Regions from separate parts of the Cellulosimicrobium funkei genome, predicted to be linked through region 2. Evidence: riboswitches for the same ligand, from Rfam matches in the RefSeq annotation. Region 2 holds a riboswitch; each other region holds the start of a gene.
What was found. A riboswitch is a leader RNA that binds a small molecule or an ion and turns the genes downstream of it on or off. The one in region 2 is predicted to bind thiamine pyrophosphate.
Positions count from the first base shown of each region.

Region 1: it holds a riboswitch for thiamine pyrophosphate, as region 2 does, so the genes downstream of both, BXA05_RS17245 (TenA family protein) here and BXA05_RS07010 (thiamine ABC transporter substrate-binding protein) in region 2, are expected to answer to the same signal.
Region 3: it holds a riboswitch for thiamine pyrophosphate, as region 2 does, so the genes downstream of both, thiO (glycine oxidase ThiO) here and BXA05_RS07010 (thiamine ABC transporter substrate-binding protein) in region 2, are expected to answer to the same signal.
Region 4: it holds a riboswitch for thiamine pyrophosphate, as region 2 does, so the genes downstream of both, BXA05_RS10295 (ECF transporter S component) here and BXA05_RS07010 (thiamine ABC transporter substrate-binding protein) in region 2, are expected to answer to the same signal.

Region 1 covers NZ_FTMI01000007.1:232,540-237,232, reverse strand. The annotation lists gene BXA05_RS17255 (DUF6882 domain-containing protein) at 1-373, opposite strand, end outside; gene BXA05_RS20735 (helix-turn-helix domain-containing protein) at 442-924, opposite strand; gene BXA05_RS17245 (TenA family protein) at 1,037-1,789, opposite strand; TPP riboswitch at 1,780-1,908, opposite strand; gene BXA05_RS17240 (VOC family protein) at 1,995-2,921, shown strand; gene BXA05_RS17235 (VOC family protein) at 3,006-3,401, shown strand; tRNA gene BXA05_RS17230 (tRNA-Leu) at 3,444-3,520, opposite strand; gene BXA05_RS17225 (NAD(P)/FAD-dependent oxidoreductase) at 3,673-4,693, opposite strand, start outside.
Region 2 covers NZ_FTMI01000002.1:621,556-626,248, forward strand. The annotation lists gene BXA05_RS06995 (ABC transporter permease) at 1-264, opposite strand, end outside; gene BXA05_RS07000 (ABC transporter ATP-binding protein) at 261-1,112, opposite strand; gene BXA05_RS19680 (hypothetical protein) at 1,437-1,847, opposite strand; TPP riboswitch at 1,992-2,096, shown strand; gene BXA05_RS07010 (thiamine ABC transporter substrate-binding protein) at 2,179-3,270, shown strand; gene BXA05_RS07015 (ABC transporter permease) at 3,359-4,693, shown strand, end outside.
Region 3 covers NZ_FTMI01000004.1:152,853-157,545, reverse strand. The annotation lists gene guaA (glutamine-hydrolyzing GMP synthase) at 1-863, opposite strand, end outside; gene thiE (thiamine phosphate synthase) at 906-1,619, opposite strand; TPP riboswitch at 1,664-1,766, shown strand; gene thiO (glycine oxidase ThiO) at 1,756-3,030, shown strand; gene thiS (sulfur carrier protein ThiS) at 3,036-3,269, shown strand; gene BXA05_RS11775 (thiazole synthase) at 3,279-4,121, shown strand; gene BXA05_RS11770 (ThiF family adenylyltransferase) at 4,218-4,693, opposite strand, start outside.
Region 4 covers NZ_FTMI01000003.1:468,228-472,920, reverse strand. The annotation lists gene BXA05_RS10300 (ABC transporter ATP-binding protein) at 1-712, opposite strand, end outside; gene BXA05_RS10295 (ECF transporter S component) at 705-1,418, opposite strand; TPP riboswitch at 1,524-1,643, opposite strand; gene BXA05_RS10290 (hypothetical protein) at 1,789-2,226, shown strand; gene BXA05_RS10285 (Rv2578c family radical SAM protein) at 2,270-3,925, shown strand; gene BXA05_RS10280 (PPOX class F420-dependent oxidoreductase) at 3,932-4,399, opposite strand; gene aspS (aspartate--tRNA ligase) at 4,681-4,693, shown strand, end outside.

The DNA of each region.
Region 1 (4,693 bases), on a different contig from region 2:
GCCGGTGAGCGAGGTCGTCGGCCAGCGGGAGCTCCGGCTCGGCGGCCTCGCGCAGCCCGGTCCGGCGCGTGCTCTCGGCGGCGGCGAGCACGGCGTCGGGGAAGCCGTTGACGTTCTGCCACGCCCACATCCACGTGCCCGGCCCGGGCGCGGCCGTGCCGAGGAACTGAAGGCGGCACGTCGCGGTCCCGCCGTCGGGCGCGGTGAAGGTGAAGACCCCGGTGGTCAGGTCGGCGGCCCAGGCGTCGTCGCCGTGGAGGTCCGTCAGGTGGAGCTGGTGCTCGTGGGAGAGGAACGCGGCGTCGTCGACGAGGTCCTGGAGGGCCGGGACGTCCTGGGCTGCCGTGCCGTGCGCGGTCTGCGGCTCCGTCATGGACCGACGGTAGCGGCGCGCACCGCGCCCGGCCCCCGCACGACACGCGGTGCGACGGGGACCGTCGCTCAGGCCGCGAGGAGCAGGACGTCGCCGGCGCGCGCGGTCGGACGTCGGAGCGTCTCGGCGACGGGGAGGTCCCGCACGGGCTCGCCCGCCGGGGCGACGTGCCGTGGCGCGGAGAGGGCACCGCGCTCTCGCGCGGAGGACAGCACGCGGACGGGCGCGAGCGGCCGCAGCTCCTCGCCCGTGCGGGCGACGAGATCGACGAGGCGCAGGCCGAGGGCGCCGCACACGGCGGCGAGGACCTCGGACGACGCCTCCTTGCGCCCGCGCTCCACCTCGGACAGGTAGGCGGTGAAGACGCGCGCGGCGGCCGCGACGTCGACGAGCGTGCGCCCCTGCGCGAGCCGCGCCCGCCGCAGGATCCCCCCGATGACGTGGCGCAGGAGGGGCTCCGCCCGTCCGCCCGCCCGGGAGCGGGGGCTCGGCGTCGCCCCGTCCGGCACCACGTCCGGCAGCGTGCCCGGCACCGCGCTCGTCGCGTCCATGCGTTCACGCTACCCGCGGCCCACCCGGGTGCCGAGGCACCCGGGTGGGTATCTGCTGCTGGCGTAAGGCCGGGCGCACGACGCGAGCCGGCCGCGCGCCCGGCCGGACGGGTCACCAGCGCTCGAGCGACCAGGCCATCTGCCAGAAGCGGATCTCGTGGCGGCAGCTCAGCTCGAACGCGCGCTCCATGCGCGCGCGCTCCGCCTCGCCCGCGTCCGCGGCGAGCGCGTCGAGGCGTGCGCGCAGGTCCGTGAGGACGTCCTCGGTGCGCTCGGCCGCGTAGAACTGCCACCAGCCCGCGAGCGGGTGGTCGTCGCCGAGGGCGCCGGGCGTCGTCTCGCGCTCGCCGAGCCAGAAGCGCCGCGCGGACCAGATGTAGGTCCACGGGCACGGGAGCAGCGCGGCGAGCAGCACGCCGAGCGAGTCGCGGCCGGCCGCCGTCATGTGGTCCACGTAGGCCTGCGCGCTCGGCGCGAGGCGGTGCGTCTGCGCCTCCTCGTACGTCACGCCGAGGAAGTCGCACATCGCGTGGTGCGCGTGCGACTCGTCGTCGAGGAGGAAGCCGGCCTTGTCGTGGAAGTAGGCCGCCCACGACCGGTCGGGCGCGAGGGCCATGCCGAGGCCGTAGCAGCGCAGGTAGGCCGTGAGGTACTGGTGGTCCTGGCCCACGTAGTGGCGGACCGCGGCGGGCTCGACGGAGCCGTCGCGCAGCCCGGCCAGGAAGGGGTGGTCGTAGAACGTCTCGAAGAGGTCCGCGTACCGGCGGGCGAGGTCGGCGGTGAAGCCGGTCTCCTCCTGCCGGACGAGCGCGGTCGGGTCGTCCGCGAGGACAGGGTTCAGGGTGATGGCAGCAGGCGTCGTCATGCCCACGTTCCTCCGCTCGTGCTAGCGAGATCAGGTTCGACGGGTCCGGGCGGCCGTACCGCTCGTCTCAGTCCCTCGGCCCGGGCCGTGGCCCGGGCGGGACGCCCCGCGTGGTTCGCGCCGACCCTAGCAAGGACGGCGCCGGTGCGGGAGCCCTCGCCACGGTGTGGGAATATAGTTGTAGCGACAACAAGTTGGAGCAGACATGACCACGAGCACGCCGGGCGCGCCGACCGACCGCCTCCTGTCCCCGTCCACGAGCATGGACGCCGTCACGCTGCGCGTGGGCGACCTCGAGCTCATGACCTCGTACTACACAGGCGCGTTCGCCCTCGCCCCGCTCGAGGAGCGGTCGCGCGGCGCGGAGGTGCACCGTGTGCTGGGCCGCGGCCGCACACCCATGCTGCGCCTCGTGCACACGCCCGGGCTCCCGCCCGTCGACCCGCGCCAGGCCGGCCTGTTCCACACGGCCTTCCTGTTCGACGACGGCCCGAGCCTCGCCGCGACCGTCTACCGCGCCGCGCAGGACCGCCGCGGCACGTTCGTCGGGTCGAGCGACCACCTCGTCAGCGAGGCGTTCTACTTCACCGACCCCGAGGGCAACGGCGTCGAGCTCTACACCGACCGCCCCCGCGAGACCTGGGTGCGCGAGCACGGCCAGATCCTCATGACGACGACGTTCCTCGACCCGAACGCCTACCTGCGCACGCACCTCGACCAGGAGACGTTCGACGCCGGCCCCTCGCTCGCGGGCCGCGTCGGCCACGTGCACCTCCAGGTGGGCGACGTCGCGACCGCCCACGCCTTCTACGTCGACGCCGTCGGCTTCGAGGCGACGCTCACCGGGTACAGCGGGGCGCTCTTCGCGTCCGCGGGCGGTTACCACCACCACGTCGCGATGAACGTGTGGAACAGCGCGGGCGCCGGGCCCCGCGCTGCGAGCCTCGGGCTCGGCGACGTCGCCGTCACGGTGCCGGGCCGCGAGGACCTCGACGCGCTCGTCGCCCGCCTCCGTGCCCGCGGGCTGGAGCACGCGGACGACGGCCGCTCCGTCGTCGTGCACGACCCGTGGGGCACGCGCGTGACGCTGTCCGTCCCCGGCACCACGACCGAGGAGCTGCTCGCGCGCTGAGGCGCGGCGCCCCGGGCACGGGGCGCGCGCCCGGGGCACGAGGCGCACGATGGGAGGACCCGCCGAGCGCACCGAGGAGCGACCGTGTTCCGCAGCCTCTTCCCCGTCCTCACCGTGGCCGACCTCGACCGGTCCCTCGGCTTCTACCGCGACCTGCTGCGCGGGACGGTCGAGTACGCGTTCCCCGACGACGGCCCACCCGTCTACGTGAGCGTGCGCGTGGGCGGGTCGCCGCTCGGGCTCGGGCAGGGCGACCCGCCTCCGGCGGACACCCGCGTCGTGCTGTGGGTGTACGTCGACGACTGCGACCGCGCCGTCGAGCACCTCGCGGCCGCGGGCGTGCCCGTCCTGGAGCCGCCCGCGGACCAGCCGTGGGGCGAGCGCGTCGCGCGCGTGCAGGACCCGGACGGCACCGTCGTGATCCTCGGCCAGGAGGCCGCTCCCCCGGCCGAGCCGGAGGGGCCGACGGGGCTGTCCTAGCCCGGGGAGCCCTGGCGCCTCGGAGCCGACCGCCCGTCGGCATGGTGCCCCCACCGGGACTCGAACCCGGAACACGCCGGGTTTAAGCCGGCCGCCTCTGCCAGTTGGGCCATGGGGGCGCGGGCCGAATCTACCGCGCGCGCGGGGCTCCCCGGGCCCGTCGCCACGACGGCCGCCCGCTCGGACCCGGACGCGACGAGGGGCGAGCCGCACGCGCGGCTCGCCCCTCGTCGTCGGGCACGACGGCCGGGCCGGGGGCCCGGCCGCGGCCTCAGGAGGCCTTCGCCGCCGGCGTCCGGTCGTCGGCGTCGACGGTGCCCGCACCGGACTCCGCCGCGGCCGCCGAGCCCTGCGCGGTCTGCTTGATCGGGTCGCCGTCCTTCTTGGGCGGGACGGACGCGGCGCGGAACTCCGCGCGCGGGTCGTGCAGCGAGCCGAGCGACACGAGCTCGCGGCCCATGAGGAACTGGCCGATCCAGCCGATGAAGATGCGGATCTTGCGGTTCCCCGTCGGCATCGCCATGACGTGGTAGCTGCGGTGCATGAGCCACGCGAGCGTCCCGCGGAGCTTGAACACGCCGAACAGCTCCGCGACGCCCTTGTACAGGCCGAGCGACGCGACCGTACCGACGCTCTTGTGGCGGTACTCGACCGGCGGCTCGCTGTGCAGCTCGAGCGCGAGGTTGTCGGCGAGGCGCGTGGCCTCACGGATGGCGTGCTGCGCGTTCGGCGGGCAGAACTTGCCCGGGTTCAGCACGTCCGGGACGGCGGCGCAGTCGCCCGCGGCCCACGCGTTCGGCACGACGTTGCCGTCGGCGTCCGCGACCTGGAGCGTCGGCAGCACGGTGATGCGGCCCAGCTTGTCGACCGGGAGGTCGGACGACTCCTTGAGGACCGGGTTCGCCTTGACGCCCGCGGTCCACACGATCGTGTCGGAGTCGAACTCGACCCCGGTCGAGGTGACGACGTGGCCGTCCACGCACGACGACAGGAACGTGCTGAGGTGGAACTCGATGCCGCGCTTCTTCAGCTCGTCGAGCGCGTACTGCGCCATGGGCTCGCTGAGCTCGGGCAGGATGCGGCCCGCGCCCTCGATCATGACGAAGCGGAGGTCCTTCTCCTCGATCGTCGCGTAGTTGCGCGTCGCGTAGCGGGCCATGTCCTCGATCTCGGCCAGCGCCTCGATGCCCGCGAACCCGCCGCCGACGAACGTGAACGTGAGCATGCGGCGACGCAGCTTCTCGTCCCACGTGGACGACGCGACGTCCATCCGGTTGAGCACGTGGTTGCGG
Region 2 (4,693 bases):
CGCCAGGTCCGCCGGGACGAGGCTGCGCGCCCCGCCGACCTGGGCCGACGCCGACATCAGCGCGTCCCCGGCCGACGACGCGCCGCGCACGTACGCGTCCGCCTGGACCGACGAGGCGACGATGCCGTCGAACGTGGTCGCGAGCATCGCACGCAGCGCGAACGTGCCGGTCACGAACGCGACGCCGATCGTCACGGCGAGCACCGAGAGGACGAGCTGCGCGCCGTGGGCGCGCACGCCGCGCAGCGCGATCCGGCCCATCATCGGGCGGCCGCCGTCGTCGGTGCCGGGGTGGCGTGCGCCGGGGACGGCCCGGCGGGCGTGAGGGAGCCCAGCGTGTCGAGGACCGCCTGCGGCGTGGGGTCGTGGAGCTCGGTCACGAGGCGGCCGTCCGCGAGGAAGAGCACCCGGTGGGCGTACGACGCGGCGGTCGGGTCGTGCGTGACCATCGCGACGGACTGGCCGAGGTCGTCCACGGACGCGCGCAGGAAGCCCAGGACCTCCGCGGCGGCGCGCGAGTCGAGGTTCCCCGTCGGCTCGTCCGCGAGCACGATCGCGGGTCGCGACACCAGCGCCCTCGCGCACGCGACCCGCTGCTGCTGCCCGCCCGAGAGCTCGGCGGGCCGGTGCCCCAGCCGGGGGCGCAGGCCCACGGCGTCGACCACGCGGTCGAACCACTCCCGGTCGACGGGCCGCCGGGCGATCGCGAGCGGCAGCACGATGTTCTCCTCCGCCGTGAGCGTCGGCACGAGGTTGAACGACTGGAAGACGAACCCCAGGCGCGTGCGCCGCAGGCGCGTCAGGCGCCGCTCGCTCATCGCGGAGACCGTCTCGCCGTCGACGACGACGGTCCCCGCCGTGGGGGAGTCGAGCCCCGCGAGGCAGTGCATGAGTGTCGACTTGCCCGAGCCGGACGGGCCCATGATCGCGGTCAGCCGGCCCTTCTCGACGTCCACGTCCACGCCGTCGAGCGCACGCACCGCGGCCTCGCCGCGACCGTAGGTCCTCACCAGTCCTCGGGCCGTGGCGATCGCGCCCGCCGTCGTGCCACGCTCCGTGCTGCCCGCCCTCTTGCCTCCGGTGGCGACTGCAGCGATCGGTGAGCTGCTCATGGTCCTTCCCCTCTTGCGTCGTGGTGACCGCGCCAGGGCAGCCCGGTCACCACCGACCCTCGCGCGGGCACCGGCGCGCGGGCATCGGGGAACCGCCCGGACCTCCCCCTGGTCCCGTGGGAGGCACTCTCAGGGATCTCTCAGGGTGGCGCTCAGGAAAGGCGGTAGAGGGATGAGCGCCGCCGGAGTGACGGGGTGGACTAGCGGAGCCCGTGCTCGTGACGATCCCGAGGAACGCGGGCTCGCCGTGCCTCGCGACGTCGACGTTCGACGCGCACCGCAGCAGCGACGCGGCGGCTGCGTTCGACAACGCGAGATTCTCGATCAGTCGCCGATGAACCAGAGATAGCGATGGACGCGACGGGCGTCCCGGCAGAGGTCGGCTACGGCCTCGAGCGACGCGCGCTCCGCGACGCCGAGCGGGCCCGAGAGGAGCCGGTCGACCTCGACGAGGAGCTGGTGCATCTGACGAGCGTTGAAGATGGTGTTGGCGTACGGGTCGACTCCGCTCAGGAGCGGATACTCGGCAGGATCTCGAGAAGCATCTGCGGGAAGGTACGTCTGCTCGGCACGCCGGATGTCCTCGCCGCGCTCCCTGCGCAGGACCAGTGATATGGGCATGTCGTGGCCTCCCCGGAACATCGTGACGAGCCCGCCGTCGTACCTGTCTCGAACGATGGTGCAGACGTTCGTCGAGTAACCGGCAGGGTTCCTGGCTGTGCGCCCTCTGACCACGGTCGAGGTGAGCAGCTCGAAGACGTACTCGATGTCCCGTGCTTCGCGAGCCTACAGCCGATGCTGGGGTGGTCCTTCTGCACCGACGGTAAGCACGGCGCGCTCCCTCCGAGAACCACTCGGAGCCGGTCGGTGTAGGCTCGCGGTGAACGACAGGGGAGCTCCTGGAGGAGCTGAGAGTGCGGACCACCGCAGACCCTCGAACCTGATCCGGTTAGCACCGGTGGAGGAAGTCGGGAATCTCGATCACCTGCTCGCGCGGTCCGTCGCGCCCACCCGGCGCGCGGCCCGTCGGGCCGGTGGACCCCTCCTGAACGTCCAGGGAGGACACATGCAGCACACGACCACCGTCGCCCGCCGCGGCCGGGCCCTCGCGACCGGCGTGGGCGCGACGCTCGCGCTCCTCGCCCTCGCGGCCTGCTCGGGGGGCGACGGCGCCGGGGGCGACGACGCGTCGTCGGGCAGCGGGGGCACGGTCACGCTGGTAACCCACGACTCCTTCGCGGTGAGCGACGACGTGCTCGCCGCGTTCGAGGAGGAGAGCGGGCTGACCGTCGAGCAGGTCGCGCCCGGCGACGGCGGCGCGCTGGTCAACCAGCTGATCCTCACGAAGGACTCGCCCCTCGGCGACGTCGTGTTCGGGATCGACAACACCTTCGCGTCGCGCGCGATCGACGAGGGCGTCCTCGAGCCGTACACGCCCGCGGACGTCTCGGAGTCCGCGGCGTCGTACGCGGTCGGCGACGGCGGCGAGCTCACCGCCGTCGACCTCGGTGACGTGTGCGTCAACGTGGACCACGCGTGGTTCGCCGACGCGGGGATCCCCGAGCCCGTGACGCTGGAGGACCTGGCGAAGCCCGAGTACCGGGACCTCCTCGTCGTGACCAACCCCGCGACGTCGTCGCCGGGCCTCGCGTTCCTCCTCGCGACCGTCGGGGCGTTCGGCGAGGACGGCTGGGAGGACTACTGGGCGGACCTGCGCGCCAACGGCGTGAAGGTCGTCGACGGCTGGTCCGACGCGTACTACGTCGACTTCTCCGGCTCGGAGGGCGCCGGCCCGCGCCCGCTCGTGCTGTCGTACTCGACGTCGCCCGCGTTCACGCTCACCGAGGACGGCTCCGCGTCGACCACGGGTGCGCTGCTCGACACGTGCTTCCGCCAGGTCGAGTACGCGGGCGTGCTCGCGAACGCGAAGAACCCCGAGGGCGCGCAGCAGCTCCTCGACTTCCTCGTGAGCGAGACGTTCCAGGCCGACGTCGCCGACCAGATGTACATGTACCCGGCCGACGACTCCGTCGCGCTGCCCGACGGCTGGGCCGAGTTCGCGCCGCTCGCCGACGAGCCCTTCGAGGTCGCGCCCGCCGACGTCGCGGCGCACCGCGACGAGTGGATCAAGGCATGGACGGCGACGGTCGTCGACTGACCCCCGGTCCCCCGGCGACCACGGCTCTACCTCGCGGGGTAGAGCCGTGGTCGCGCAGGGGAGAACCGTGGTTTCCCGAGGTAGAGCCGTGGTGAGGGGTCGGGCGGTCCGGCGGGGCGGCGTCGGGCGCGGGGCGCTGTGGGGTCTGGCGGCGGCGGTGCCGCTCGCGTTCCTCGGGGTGTTCTTCGCGTGGCCGGTCGTCACGCTCGTGGCGCGCGGGTTCGTCGGGGACGACGGCGGCCTCGACCTCTCGGGGTTCGCGGAGGTCTTCTCCGAGCCCCGCACGTGGCGGATCGTCGGCCTCACGCTCTGGCAGGCCGTGCTCGGCACGGCGCTGTCGCTGCTGCTCGGTGTGCCCGGCGCGTACGTGCTGTACCGGTGCCGGTTCCCCGGTCGGCGGGTCGTGCGCGCGCTCGTCACGGTGCCGTTCGTGCTGCCGACCGTCGTCGTCGGCGTCGCGTTCCGGTCGCTGCTCGTGCAGGGCGGCCCGCTCGGGTTCCTGCGGCTCGACGAGACGTTCGCCGCGATCGTCGTCGCGCTCGTGTTCTTCAACTACTCCGTGGTGGTGCGCACGGTCGGCGGGCTCTGGGAGCACCTCGACCCACGCGCCGAGCAGGCGGCGCGCGCCCTCGGCGCGACGCCGTGGCGCGCGTTCCGCACCGTGACGCTCCCGGCGCTCACGCCCGCGATCGCGAGCGCCGCGTCGATCGTCTTCCTGTTCTGCGCGACGGCGTTCGGCGTCGTGCTCGTGCTCGGCGGCATCCGCTACGGGACGATCGAGACGGAGATCTGGATCCAGACCACGCAGTTCCTCGACCTGCGCACCGCGGCGGTGCTGTCGGTCGTGCAGCTCGTGGTCGTCGCGGCGGCGCTCACGGTGGCGAACCGCACGCGGGCCCGGCGCGAGCGCGCCCTCAACCTGTCGTCGTCGGCGTCGTCCGCGCACCCGCTGCGGCTGTGGCGCGGCGGCCGCCCGACGGGCGACCTCGCGCCCGCGGCGCTCACCGCGGCCGTGGTCGTCGTGCTCGTCGGGCTGCCGCTCGGCACGCTCGTCGTGCGCTCGTTCCGCGTCCCGGGCGGCGGCTGGGGCCTCGACAACTACGCGAACCTCGGCACCACGGGCGGGCGCAACGCGCTGTCCGTCACCGTGTGGGAGGCGGCGGGCAACTCGCTGCGCACCGCCGCGCTCGCGACCGTGCTCGCCGTCGTGGTCGGGGGCCTCGTGGCGCTCGTCGTGTCCCGGCGCCCGCGCTCGCGCGGCGGGCGGCGCGCGATCTCGGTGCTCGACTCGGTGTTCATGCTCCCTCTCGGGGTCTCCGCGGTGACGGTCGGCTTCGGCTTCCTGATCACGCTCGACCGGCCGCTCGGCCTCGACGTCGACCTGCGCACGTCGGGGCTCCTCGTGCCGATCGCGCAGGCGGTC
Region 3 (4,693 bases), on a different contig from region 2:
ACGCCCGTCGCCGCGACGAAGTCGCGCTCGATCTGCTCGACCTCGCCCGCGCGCATCAGCCCGTGGTCGACGTGCACGCACGTGAGCTGGTCACCCACCGCGCGCTGCACGAGCGCCGCGGCGACGGCGGAGTCCACGCCGCCCGAGAGGGCGCAGATGACGCGCGCGTCGCCGACCTGGGCGCGGATCGCCGCGACCTGGTCCGCGATGACGTTGCCGGGCGTCCAGTCCGGGGCGAGACCCGCGCCGTCGTACAGGAAGTGCTCCAGCACGGTCTGGCCGTGCGCGGAGTGCTTGACCTCCGGGTGCCACTGCACGCCGTAGAGGCGACGCTCGCGGTCCTCGAACGCGGCGACCGGCGAGCCCGACGACGTCGCGAGGACCTCGAAGCCCTCGGGCGCGCGGTGCACGGCGTCGCCGTGGCTCATCCACGTGGTCTGGTTCTGCGGCGTGCCGTCGAGCAGCACGCCCGCGGCGCACACCTCGACCTCGGTGCCGCCGTACTCGCGCAGGCCCGTCTGGGCGACCTCGCCGCCGAGGGCCTTCGCCATGGCCTGGAAGCCGTAGCAGATGCCCATGACGGGCACGCCGGCCTCGAACAGCGCCGGGTCGACGAACGGGGCACCCGTGGCGTACACGGACGAGGGACCGCCCGAGAGGATGATCGCGGCCGGGTCCTTGGCGAGCATCTGCTCGACCGTGAAGGTGTGCGGCACGATCTCGGAGTAGACCTTGGCCTCGCGCACGCGGCGCGCGATGAGCTGCGCGTACTGGGCGCCGAAGTCGACGACGAGCACGGGCCGCGGGGTCGAGGCCACCTCGGCGGTGGTGGGGGTGTCGGGAGCGGTGGCGGGTGACGTCACCCGTCCAGGATAGTCGCCGTGCGGCGGGGCTCGTCCCGCGTCTCAGGCGTCGGTGCGCACCTCGGCGCGCGCCGCGACGCGCTCGCGCAGGGCGCGGGCGGCCGCCTCCGGGTCGCTCGCCGCCGTGATCGCGCGCACCACCACGATCCGGGTCGCGCCCGCGTCGAGGACCGCGTCGAGCCGGTCCGCGTCGATCCCGCCGATCGCGAACCACGGCGTCGCGGGCCGGGTCGCCGCGACGTCGCGCAGCAGGTCCAGGCCGACGGCGGCCCGCCCCGGCTTCGTCGGGGTCGCCCACAGCGGGCCTACGCAGAAGTAGTCCACCGCCGGGTCGGCCTCCGCCGCGGCCGCCTGCGCGGCCGAGTGCGTGGACCGGCCGAGCACGGGCCCCGCGCCGAGCAGCGCCCGCACGGCCGGGACCGGCAGGTCGCCCTGGCCCATGTGCACGACCGGCGCGCCCGTGACCGACGCCACGTCCGCCCGGTCGTTCACGGCCCACAGCGCGCCGTGCTCCGTCGCGACGCGCGCGACGAGCTCCTGGAGCTCGAGCTCCCGCGCGACGTCGAGCGTCTTGTCGCGGAGCTGCACGACGTCCACCCCGCCCGCGAGCGCCGCCCGCAGGAAGTCCTCGAGGTCGCCGCGCTCCTCGCGCGCGTCCGTGCAGAGGTAGAGCCGCGCGTCGGCGAGCCGGGCGCGTGCGGCGTCCGCCGCCGACGGGGCGGGAGTGGCCGGGGTGGTGGAGGTCTCGGAGCTCACCCGCGGGAGCCTAACCTCGGCGGGCCCACGGCAGGAGGTACTGTGGCCGACAGCACGGGAGCCCCGCACGGGGCTGAGAGGGCGTCGCCGCCGACCGTCGAACCTGATCTGGGTCATGCCAGCGAAGGGAGCGCACATGAGCCTGTCCGTCCACCCGTCCGCGGGTGGCTCCGTCGTGCCCGACGGCGCGCGTGACGTCGTCGTCGTGGGGGGCGGGATCGTGGGTCTCGCCGTCGCGTGGCGCGCGGCGCGCGCGGGCCTGACCGTCACGGTGCTCGACCCGGCGCCGGGCGCGGGCGCGACGCATGCCGCCGCGGGGATGCTGGCGCCGGTGACCGAGGCCGACTTCGGGGAGGAGGCCGCCCTGCGGCTCCACCTCGCGGCCGCCGCGGCGTGGCCGGCGTTCGCCGCGGACCTGCGCGCGGCGACGGGGGCGGACGTCGGGCTGCGGACCGCCGGGACGCTCACCCTCGCCTACGACGCGGACGACCTCGCGCTGCTCCGCCGCGTCCTCGCGCTGCACGCCGCGCGCGGTCTCGCGTCGCACGAGCTCACCGTCGCCGACGCGCGCCGCCGCGAGCCGTACCTGGGCCCGCGCGTCGCCGGGGCGGCGTGGGCCCCCGCGGACCACGCGGTCGACCCGCGCGCGACGCACGCCGCGCTGCTCGCGGCGGTCGGCGGGCGCGACGCCGCGGGTGCGGGCTCGGCCACCGGGGCGCGCGTCGTCCGCGCGTCCGCGACCCGGCTCGCGCTCGATGCCGGGCGCGTGGTCGGCGTGCACGACGACGCCGGCCGGCTCCACCGCGCGGGTGCGGTCGTCGTCGCGGCGGGCTGGCAGTCGGGCGCCCTCCTCGCGGACGTGCCGGGCGTCGTCGTGCCCACGCGCCCGGTGAAGGGTCAGACGCTGCGGCTCGACGCCGGCCCGGACCTCGCGCTGGAGCACGTCGTGCGCGGGCTCGTGCAGGGCCGGCCGGTGTACGTCGTGCCGCGCGACGCCGAGCCGGCGGGGCCGCGCGCGGGTCACCGGGAGGTCGTCGTCGGGGCCACCACCGAGGAGAACCCGGACGACCGCCGCGCCACCGCCGGCGGGGTCTTCGCGCTCCTGCGGGACGCGCGCGCCCTCCTGCCGGGGATCGACGAGGCCGCGCTGGTCGAGGTGACGCCGCGGGGGCGTCCCGCGACCCCGGACAACCTCCCGCTCGTCGGGCCGACGGACGTCCCGGGGCTGCACCTCGCGACGGGCCACGGCCGCAACGGCATCCTGCTCGCCCCGCTCACGGCCGACGCCGTCGTCGCCGGGCTCGGCGGGCTCTCCGGCCTGGGCGGGACCGAGCCCAGGGACGACGTCGCGACCGCCCTCGCCACCGCCCGGACCGACCGCTTCGCCCGCACCGCCACGACACCGAGGTGAGACCCGTGACCGCACCCGCACCCACCGCGCTCGTCAACGGCGAGCCGTACCCGCTCGACGGCGACGTCGACCTGGAGCGGCTCGTCGCCGCGCTCGTCCCCGCCTACGTCGCCGACGGCACGCCGCAGGGCGTCGCGGTGGCCGTCGGGGACGCCGTCGTGCCGCGCGGCGCCTGGGCGACGACCGTCGTCGCGCCCGGGGACCGCATCGAGATCGTCACCGCCGTCCAGGGCGGCTGAGGAGGAGCCATGACCACGACCGACGTCTCCCCCGCCACCGCGAGCGGCCCGGCCGTCGCCGACGACCCGCTCGTCGTCGCCGGCACGCCCGTCGGGTCGCGCCTCGTCATGGGCACCGGCGGGGCCGCGAACCTGCTCACGCTCGAGGACGCGCTCGTCGCGTCGGGCACCGCCCTGACGACCGTCGCGATGCGACGCGTCGCCGTCCGCGCCGGCGGGGACGCGAGCCCCGACGCGGGGATCTGGGCGCTGCTCGCCCGCCTCGGCATCCGCGCGCTGCCCAACACCGCCGGGTGCTTCTCCGTGCGGGAGGCCGTGCTCACCGCGCACCTCGCGCGCGAGGCGTGCGGCACCGAGTGGGTCAAGCTCGAGGTGATCGCCGACGACGTGACCCTCCTGCCCGACCCGGTCGGCCTCGTCGAGGCGGCCGACCAGCTCGTGCGCGACGGGTTCGTCGTGCTGCCCTACACGAACGACGACCCGATCCTCGCGCGCCGGCTGGAGGACGTCGGCTGCGCCGCCGTCATGCCCCTCGGGGCACCCATCGGCACGGGGCTCGGCATCCTCAACCCGCGCAACATCGAGGCGATCGCCGCCGCGGCCCGGGTGCCCGTCATCCTCGACGCGGGGATCGGCACGGCGTCCGACGCCACGCTCGCCATGGAGCTCGGCTGCGACGGAGTGCTCCTCGCGACGGCCGTCACGCGCGCCGCCGACCCGGTCCGCATGGCCCGCGCGATGCGCCTCGCCGTCGAGTCGGGCCGGCTCGCCGCGGGCGCCGGGCGCATCCCCCGCCGCGAGGGCGCCCTGGCGAGCTCGTCCCCGCAGGGCCGCCTGGACCTGGCCCTCTGACCCCGTCCACCAGGCCGTCCCGGCGGGCCGAGCAGGCCATCCCGGCTCGTCCGTCGACCAGGACGTGCCACGACCACCTGGTCGACGTGCAGGGGGCTAGAGGGTGGGGGTCTTCAGGGCGTCGAGGAGGGCCTGGACGCCGCCGACGACGGAGCGGGCGTCGAGGCCCGCCGCGCGGGCGGCGTCGGCGACGCGGGCCGACCGGCCGCCGACCGCGCACACCACGAGCACCGGGCGGTCGGCGGGCAGGTCCGCGAGCGCCGCGGCGGCACCGGGGTCCTGCGTGCCGCCGAGGAACGCGCCGCTCGGGACGAGCGTCGACCCGGGGAGCGGGCGCACCTGCGCCTCCCAGTCCTCGCGGACGTCGAGCAGGAAGGGTGCGGCGTCGTCGGCCCGCAGCAGGGCGGCCGCGTCAGGGGCGGACACGTCGCGCGGCGCGGGCCCCGCGGCCCCGGTCGGCCCCGCCCCGGCACCGGGCGTCGCCACGGCCTGCGCCGCGGGCCGGAGCCCGCAGAACGCGGCGTAGGCGTCGTCGCCCGGCAGGAGCGCGGTGACGGGCTCGCGCGTCGGGT
Region 4 (4,693 bases), on a different contig from region 2:
CGTCGAGGCGGTGCTCGACGAGCACGACCGACCGGCCGGGGGTGTCGGGCGCGTCCCGTCCGGGCGCCCGGACGAGCCCGCCCACGAGCGTCCCGACCTCGTGCGCCGCCGCCGGGTCGAGGAACGCCGTCGCCTCGTCGAGGACCACGAGCTCGGGGTCGGCGACGAGCGCCGCCGCGAGGGCGACGCGCTGCGCCTCGCCCCCCGACAGCGCGTGGGTCGGCCGGTCGTGCAGGTGGTCCGCACCGACGGCGGCGAGCGCGGTGGCGGCGCGGGCGTCCATCGTGCGCGGGTCCGCCGCCCGGTTCTCGAGCGCGAACCGCAGCTCGTCGTCGACGCGGGCGAGGCAGAGCTGGTCGCCCGGCCGCTGCTGGACGAGGCCGACGCGCGCGGCGAGCGCCGCCGGGGTCGTGTCGCGCGGGTCGACGCCCGTCACGCGCAGGTCGCCCGTGACCGACCCCGGGAGCGTGTGGGGCACGACGCCGACGAGCGCACGCAGCAGCGTGGACTTCCCGCAGCCCGAGGGGCCGAGCACGAGCAGCCCGGTGCCCGCGGGGACGGTGAGCGTGAGGTCGTCGAGCACGCGCGTGCCGTCGTGGCCCACGGTGACGGTCAGACCGGCGGCGGCGACGGCGTCGGGCACGTCGCAGGGCACGTCGCCGGACACGGCGTCCGGCGTGACGTCCGGTGCGGCGGTCGGTGCCTCAGCCACGGCGGTCGGCCCCGATCGCGAAGGCGTCGAGCGCGCCGGTGCGGGCGAGGGCGTCGCCGAGGAGGCGCGCCGCGATCCCGCACAGCACGACGCACGAGACGACCTGCACGCCGAGCCGGAGCATCGCGTAGTCCTGCCCGAGCCAGCCGAACCGGACCGCGTTGAACGCGTACGTGACGAGCGCCGCGCTGACGCCCGACGCGACGAAGACCCACCAGCCGTAGCGGCGGTACCGGGTGAGGGCGAAGGGGATCTCGGCCCCAACGCCCTGGACGAGCCCGACGAGGACGAGCAGCGGGCCGGCGGGCGACGCGAGGAAGACCACCTCGACGAGCGCCGCGAGCGTCTCGGTGAGGATGCCGACGCCCGGCTTGCGCACGATGTACGTCGCGAGGGGGCCGACGACGATCCACGCGCCCGCGAGCACGTTGGCGGCGAGGTCCGCGAGCGGTCCCATGGCGAGCTGGAGCGGGGCCCAGAGCTGCACGAACGCCCAGTAGACGAACCCGAACACGACCCCCAGCACGGCGACGAGGACCGTCTCGTGGAGGGTGAGGCCGCGGCGACGGGCACGGCTCGGGGGAGCGGCGACGGCCTCGTGGAGACCAGGGGCGGGCCGCGCGCCGTCGGGCACGCCGTCGGGCGTGGCGCCGGGCGTGGGGGTGGGCGGGGTCGCCCGGGGCGGCGTGGTGCGGGGCTCGGTCATGCGGTTCCCTCCGTCGGGCCCCCGGGGCGAGGGGTGCACGACGGCGCGCCACCGCCGCCCCCGCGCGGACGGCACGCGCGGGGCGCGGGCACGAGCGCGCAGGGGACGGTGACGTCCGCCCTGCTCCCTTCGCTGGTACGAACCAGATCAGGTTCCACGGGTCTGCAGGGGGGACGGGTGTCCGGCCTGCACTCTCAGCGCTCGTGCGCTCCCCGGGGGCGTTCGGCCCGACCCTAGGGCCTGGACGGCCGCCGGACAATCCCGGCGTCTCACCCACCGGGACGCCCGGCCGCCGTGAGAAGGTGACGGCGACGAGGCGCCCGCGCGGACCCGGGTACGGGCTCCGACCACGAGGAACGAGGCAGTGCGCATGACCCGAGACAACGACCCCGCCGCGGTCGCAGAGCTGGACCGCCTCGACGAGGCCGTGCGGAGCGCGCCCGCGGGCGACACGTCAGCCCAGATCGCGCTGTGGCGGCAGACGGTGCGCCTCGGCACGTGGTTCTTCATCGCGCGGGGGTCCGAGGACCAGCCGCGTCCGTACGCCGTCGCCGCGGACCAGGGGCCCATGATCTGCCTCTACAGCAGCGCCGCGCGCGCGGACGAGGCGGCCCGGGCGCTCGGTCTGGCGGACGACGAGACAGGCTCCGTGCCGCTGCTCGGGGTACCCGTGCCGGCGGCGATCGACTACGTCGCGTCCTTCGGCGCGGCCGGGGTCGTCGGTGTCGCGCTGGACCACCCGCGCATCGGCCACCACATCCCCCTCGGGAACCTGGCGCTGCTCAAGGCGTGGTCCGCCGACGGCTGACCCGCCCTTGACAGCGCGTTCGAACGTTTGTTCGAATAGCGCGATGCGGTGGGACGGACAGGCGCTCGGCGCGGACGACGGCGCGCTCCCCGGGCTGGAGCGGGTCGGCCTCGTGCGCAGCGTGCGCACGCCCGAGTTCGCGGGCATCACGTTCCACGAGGTCACGGCCAAGAGCGCGCTGTCCAAGGTGCCGGCGATGTCGCGCATGCCGTTCCGCTGGACCGTCAACCCGTACCGCGGGTGCAGCCACGCGTGCTCCTACTGCCTCGCGCCCGCCACGCCCGTGCTGCTGGCCGACGGCACGCAACGGCCGATCGGCGAGCTGCGTGTCGGCGACGAGATCGTCGGCACCGCTCCGCACGGCGCGTACCGGCGCTACGTGCGCACCCGGGTGCTCGACCGCTGGACCACCCGCAAGCGCGCCTACCGCGTGACCCTCGCCGACGGCACGCGCCTCGTCGCGAGCGGCGACCACCGGTTCCTCACCGAGCGCGGGTGGCGGCACGTCGTCGGCGGCGCCGGGCACCGCGCCCGCCTGGCGCTCGGCGACGTGCTCGTCGGGCCGGGCGCCGCGGCGCTCGCGGACGGGCGGCCCGTCCTCGACGGCCAGGACGTCACCGGCGGCGAGGCGCTACGCGTCGACTCCCTGGAAGCACTCGACGGGCCGGGGGAGACGACGGAGCTGGTCGACATCACGACCGGCACGCGTGACTTCGTCGCCGCGGGGGTCGTGAGCCACAACTGTTTCGCCCGCCCCACGCACGAGTACCTCGACCTCGACGCGGGCGAGGACTTCGACCGGGAGGTCGTGGTCAAGGTCAACGTCGACGACGTGCTGCGCGCCGAGCTCGCCCGCCCGTCCTGGGCGCGCGAGGCCGTCGCGCTCGGCACCAACACCGACCCGTACCAGCGCGCCGAGGGTCGCTACCGCCTCATGCCCGGCATCATCGACGCGCTCGCCGGGTCGGGCACGCCGCTGTCCGTGCTGACCAAGGGCACGCTCCTGCGCCGCGACCTGCCGCTGCTCGTCGACGCCGCCTCGCGCGTCGAGGTCGGGATCGGCGTGTCCCTCGCGCTCCTGGACCCCGAGCTCCAGGCGAGCGTCGAGCCCGGCACGCCCTCGCCGCGCGCGCGGCTCGACCTCGTCCGCACGGTCCGGGAGGCCGGTCTGCCGTGCGGCGTCATGGTCGCTCCCGTGCTGCCGTGGCTCACCGACTCGACCCGCGCGCTCACCGAGCTGCTCGACGCCGTCAAGGACGCGGGCGCGACCGGCGTCACGGTGCTGCCCCTGCACCTCAAGCCCGGCACGCGCGAGTGGTACATGGGCTGGCTCGCGCGCGAGCACCCGCGCCTCGTCCCCGGGTACGAGCGCGTGTACGCCCGCGGCACGTACGCCTCGACGGCGTACCGGTCCTGGCTGTGGGACCGGGTGCGGCCGATGCTCGAGGCACGCGGGTTCGGGGTCGCGGGCCACCGCGGCCCCGCGGGCGTCGAGGGCCGGTTCCGCCGCGGCGAGCCCGGCGACCGGCACCGCCGGCCAGGGCCGCCGACGGACGGCGCCTACCCGGCAGGCAGCCTCGCCGTCGACCCGGCGCCGCAGGACGCGGGCGACGGCCACGGTGGTGCGCTCGCGGGCATGCCGGTGGACGGCGGCGGGCTCGACGTCGTCGGCGGGGGAGTGGAGCAGGTCCTGTTCTGACCTGTCTCAGGCGTCGGCGAGGCGCGCCGGGAAGCCGCCCGTCGCCACCGGTCCCCAGCGCGTGATCGTCAGCCGCACGAGCGACTTGCCCTGGGTGACCATCGCCGCGCGGTACTCGTCCCAGTCCGGGTGCTCGCCGCCGACGGCGCGGTAGTAGTCGACGAGCGGCTCGACCGACTCGGGCAGGTCGATCACCTCCGCCTCGCCGTCGACCTGCACCCACGGGTCGGAGAACCGCTCGCCCAGGGACAGCAGCGACGCGCGCGGGTCGCGGCGCACGTTGACCGCCTTGGCGCGCTCCGGGTACGTCGACACGACGACCCGACCCGCGTCGTCGACCCCGTACGTGACCGGGCTGAGCTGGGGACGGCCGTCGGCGCGGGTGGTGACGAGGACGCCGTCGTGCCGGGAGCGCAGGAACTCCTCGAGCTCGTCGCGCTCGACGCGCCGGTTCGTCGCGATGGTGCGTGCCACGGGTGACCCTCCTTCGTGCGGGCGGCGGGCCGGACGGCCCTGCCGCGGCCGGTCGGCCCGTGCGCCCGCGGGCGCGGCGCCGGTCCCGGCGGTGCCGCCACGGGACGTCGCGGCGGCACCGCCACGGTATCCGGTCGCCCCCGCCGGTCGAGAGCGGACCGTCGACCGCCTCCGGTCGGAGGTATCCGGTCGAGCCGCCCGCCCGCCCGCACTAGACTTCAGCGGACGCGCCCCCGCTCCGGGAGCGCGACCCCCCACCGCCCACCTGGAAGGAACCCTCCGTGCTGCGCACCC